2 regions of the Micromonospora sp. NPDC047467 genome follow, and region 1 is predicted to be linked to the other one. Evidence: riboswitches for the same ligand, from Rfam matches in the RefSeq annotation. Region 1 holds a riboswitch; the other holds the start of a gene.
What was found. Region 1 has a riboswitch for cobalamin ahead of ABZ780_RS23335 (ribonucleoside-diphosphate reductase subunit alpha). Riboswitches for the same ligand answer to the same signal wherever they lie in the genome.
Positions count from the first base shown of each region.

Region 2: linked by a shared signal. The riboswitch ahead of ABZ780_RS22175 (acyl-CoA thioesterase) and the one ahead of ABZ780_RS23335 (ribonucleoside-diphosphate reductase subunit alpha) in region 1 are both predicted to bind cobalamin.

Region 1 covers NZ_JBEYTO010000008.1:322,740-324,932, forward strand. Annotated here, with positions in the region: gene ABZ780_RS23330 (MFS transporter) at 1-660, shown strand, start outside; cobalamin riboswitch at 747-964, shown strand; gene ABZ780_RS23335 (ribonucleoside-diphosphate reductase subunit alpha) at 1,155-2,193, shown strand, end outside.
Region 2 covers NZ_JBEYTO010000008.1:44,368-46,560, forward strand. Annotated here, with positions in the region: gene metE (5-methyltetrahydropteroyltriglutamate--homocysteine S-methyltransferase) at 1-192, shown strand, start outside; partial or broken gene ABZ780_RS22170 (cobalt transporter) at 417-839, opposite strand; cobalamin riboswitch at 904-1,119, shown strand; gene ABZ780_RS22175 (acyl-CoA thioesterase) at 1,247-1,759, shown strand; gene ABZ780_RS22180 (LysE family translocator) at 1,763-2,193, shown strand, end outside.

The DNA of each region.
Region 1 (2,193 bases):
GCGGTGCTGGCTGTCGTTCCGGAGGTCGTGGCGGCCGTCGACGCCTCGCCGGCCGCCGAGTTGCGGGCCCTGCGGACCTCGCAGGTGTGGCTCGTGGCGGCCACCGGCTCGGTGGGCCTCGCCGGTCTCTTCGCTGTCAACACCTACCTCGCGCCGGTCACTACCGACGTCGCCGGCCTTTCGGCCACGACCGTGCCGTGGGTGCTCGTTGCGGTGGGCCTGGGCATGACAGTCGGCAACGCCCTGGGCGGTTGGCTCGCGGACCGGGACCTGCGCCGGAGCATGTACGTCGGTTTCGTCGCCATGATCGTCAGCATCGCCGTCTTCGGCCTCGTCGCATCGAACGGCGTCGGCCTGTTCGTCGGTGCGTTCCTGGTGGGCGCGACAAGCCTCTACCTGGGGCCGGTCCTGCAGGCGCGCCTGATCACTGTCGCGCCGGGCGCGCAGTTGATGGGCGCGGCGATGAGCCAGTCCGCCATGAACATCGCCAACAGCCTCGGTGCCGGGCTGGGCAGCGTCGTCATCGCCGCGGGCTTCGGCTACCTCGCGCCGGCCTGGGTGGGCGTGGTCCTTGCGATTGCCGGCCTGGGCCTGGCGGGGATCAGCTTCTCGGTCGAGCGACGCACGCGGGCCGCGGAGACAGTCGCACTCGCGGGCTGACCCGTCGATCGATGGTGGTGGGCGTCGGTGCCGCCGACACGCCGACGTCGACATGTGGGGTGTGACAAACGCTGCTGCCCCTATATATGGTGTCGAGCGCAGCTGGTTCGGCCGCTCGTTCGGAGTGGTCGAGGCAAGAGGGAACCCGGTGGGAATCCGGGACTGTCCCGCAGCGGTGAGTGGGAACGACAGCCGTCATCGGCACTGGGCCACCAATCGGCCCGGGAAGCGACGGCCAGTAGGAGACCGGCGAGCCCGGTCGTGCCCACGAGTCCGAAGACCTGCCAGCGCGCCGCGTACCCGCACCCGGGTGCGCGGCGGTCCGAGGCCGCGTGGGACGGCTGACGCCACCTGACCCACGCCCAGCGTGGCGTCCGCCGGTGTCTGTCTCCTCGCGTCCGAGGGCCATCTGGTCTCGAACTCGCGAGGAGTGAGTGGTGACAGTCACCGAGGTAGCCCCGGTCAGCGGCGAGACGGCGCTGCGACGGACGCCGATGCAGGTCCGCAAGCGCGACGGCGCCACCGAGCCCGTGGACGTGAACAGGATCGTCCGGGCGGTCGAGCGGTGGGCCGACGACCTGGCCGACGTCGACCCGATGCGCGTGGCGACCCGCACGATCAGCGGCCTGTACGACGGCGCGACCACGGCCGAGCTGGACCGGCTGTCCATCCAGACCGCGGCCGAGATGATCGGCGAGGAACCGCAGTACTCGCGCCTGGCCGCCCGGCTGCTGTCCGGCTACGTCGACAAGGAGGTGCGTCGGCAGGGCGTCACCTCGTTCAGCGCGTCGATCCGGATCGGCCACGCCGAGGGCCTGATCGGCGACGGCACCGCCGCGTTCGTCGCGACGCACGCCGAGATGCTCGACGACGCGATCGACCCGGACGGCGACCGGAGGTTCGAGTACTTCGGCCTGCGCACGGTGTACGACCGGTACCTGTTGCGTCACCCCACCAGCCGGCTGGTGCTGGAGACCCCGCAGTACTGGCTGCTGCGGGTGGCCTGCGGCCTGTCCCGTACGCCGGACGAGGCGGTCGGCTTCTACCGGCTGATGTCCAGCCTGGCCTATCTGCCCAGCTCCCCGACGTTGTTCAACTCCGGCACCCGGCACACGCAGATGTCCTCCTGCTACCTGGTCGACTCGCCGCGCGACGAGCTGGACTCGATCTACCAGCGGTACGCGCAGGTCGCCAACCTGTCCAAGTTCGCCGGTGGCATCGGCATCGCGTACTCCCGGGTCCGGTCCCGGGGCGCGCTGATCCGTGGCACCAACGGGCAGTCCAACGGGATCGTGCCGTGGCTGCGCACGCTGGACGCGAGCGTCGCCGCGGTCAACCAGGGCGGCCGGCGCAAGGGCGCGGCCTGCGTCTACCTGGAGCCGTGGCACCCGGACGTCGAGGAGTTCCTGCAACTGCGGGACAACACCGGCGAGGACGCCCGGCGTACCCACAACCTGAACCTCGCCAACTGGATCCCGGACGAGTTCATGCGCCGGGTCGAGGCCGACGAGATGTGGTCGCTGTTCGACCCGC
Region 2 (2,193 bases), 280 kb from region 1:
TGGGACATTCACTCTCCCCGGGTGCCCTCGCATGCCGAGGTCGTCGAGGCGCTACGACGGGCAGTGGCGGCGGTCCCCGCGGAGCGGCTGTGGGTGAACCCCGACTGCGGTCTCAAGACCCGCGGCTATGCCGAGGTTGAGGCATCTCTCGAACACCTGGTCGTCGCTGCCAACGAGCTTCGCGACAGGTGAGGGCCGTGCCGGGCGGACCATCGACTGGTCCCGCCCGGCACGTCGGCACGGTGGCTTCGGTAGTGATCCGACGCGCCGCTCACGGCCGGCACGTTTCGCCACCACCTGCAGCGAATGTATGGGTCTGCGGCACCGATAGGTGACATCCGAGTTGGCTTGCCCTGGCGGCGGGCATGCCGGACGGCGGTCATCCAATACCGCGAACGTTAGTGGTCGAGGCAGTCGCTACGCCGCTGCGCGCCCGACAGTAACGGCATCACCGCGAGCGACACCGCGGCCAGGGCCAGACCGATCGTGGAGTGCTCCGCGCGGTCGGCGCCGACGAGCGCGCGTACCGACTCGACGGACACGTACGCGGCGAGGGCGAAGAACGACAGCGCGATGATCCGCAGGGCGGTGCGTTCGCGGCGTTCGTGGTTGGGGCCGGAGAACTGCCAGGCGACGGCGCCGGCCGAGGCCACCTCGATGACGGAGTCGAGCCCGAACCCGATTAGCGCGGTCGAGGACGCCATCGTCCCGGCGCTGATGGCGATGACCGCCTCGACGACGTTGTAGGTGATCGTCGCGGCGACCTTCGCCCGGCCGCGTACCGAGCGGTCGGACCGGTCAGGCGGGCAACCGAGCCAGCTCGGCCGCGACCGGTCGATGACAACGAACCAGTCGACGTCAGGCCCACCTGCCTCGGCGGCGGCAAGTCCTTGACGATCAACTAGACTGGCTGGTGGCGCTGGTTCGCCTGGTCGTGACCGGCTGGGCGTCGTAAGAGGGAACCCGGTGGAAGTCCGGGACTGCCCCGCAGCGGTGAGTGGGAACGACCGCCGTCATCAGCACTGGGCCAGCCGGCCTGGGAAGCGACGGCCAGTAGGGGACCGGCACGACCGGTCAGGCCCGCGAGTCCGAAGACCTGCCCGCGCTGCGTACACAACCGTGTGCGCTGCCGTCGGCCTCGCGGGTGGGCTGACCGGGTGACGTGTCGCGCGGTGTGCGCCGGTGCGTGCTCGTCAGCGTGTCCGCGGTTCCGGTGGTGTGGTTTCCCGAGGGACGGACTACCGCTGTGCACGACACCACCACGATCGCCGGCCGCGCGCCGTCGGCCTCGCACCTGACCCTGTCGCAGATCATGGATCAGCATCACACCAACCTGATGGGTACGGTGCACGGCGGCCGGATCCTCAACCTCATCGACTCGGTGGCCGGTGTGGTCGCCGCCCGGCACTCCGACGGCCCGGCGGTGACCGCCGCGATCGACGAGACCGCGTTCCTGCGCGCGGTCCGGGTCGGTGACGTCGTGCACGTCGACGCCCGGATCACCTGGGCCGGACGCAGCTCGATGGAGGTGGCTGTCAAGGTGACCGCCGACCGGTGGGACCGGGCGGTGCCGCCCACCGATGTGGCCACGGCTCATCTGGTCATGGTCGCGATCGACGACGACGGTCAGCCGCGTTCGGTGCCGCCATTGCTGCCGGAGACTGACGGTGATCGGCGGCGGTACCGCGAGGCGGAGATCCGCCGCGAGCACCGGTTGGCCCTGCGGCGGGCGCTGCTCGACGGCACCGAGGAGGGCTGAGACGTGCTCGGGCTATCCATTGCGGCGCTGGCCGGGTACCTCGCCGCGATCGTCGTGCTCATGGTGACGCCGGGTCCGGACATGATGTTCGTGCTGGCCAACGCTACCCGCTACGGCACCCGCGCGGGGGTGGTGGCCGCGCTCGGCGTCGCTGCCGGGGAGGCGGTACACATCGCGGCGGTCGTCTGCGGACTCGCCGCGGTGATCTCCGCTTCGCCGGTGCTGTTCACAGTGATCCGCTGGGTCGGTGCGGCGTACCTGATCATCCTCGGGGTGCGGGCCCTGCGCGGCGCCGGCGCTGCGCCCACCGGGAAGCCGGAGCAGGGTGGCAGCTCCGGGCGGGCCTTCCTGCGTGGACTGGTGACCAATCTCCTCAACCCCAAGATGATCCTGTTCAGCGTGGCGTTCCTGCCTCAGTTCGTCGACCCGGCACA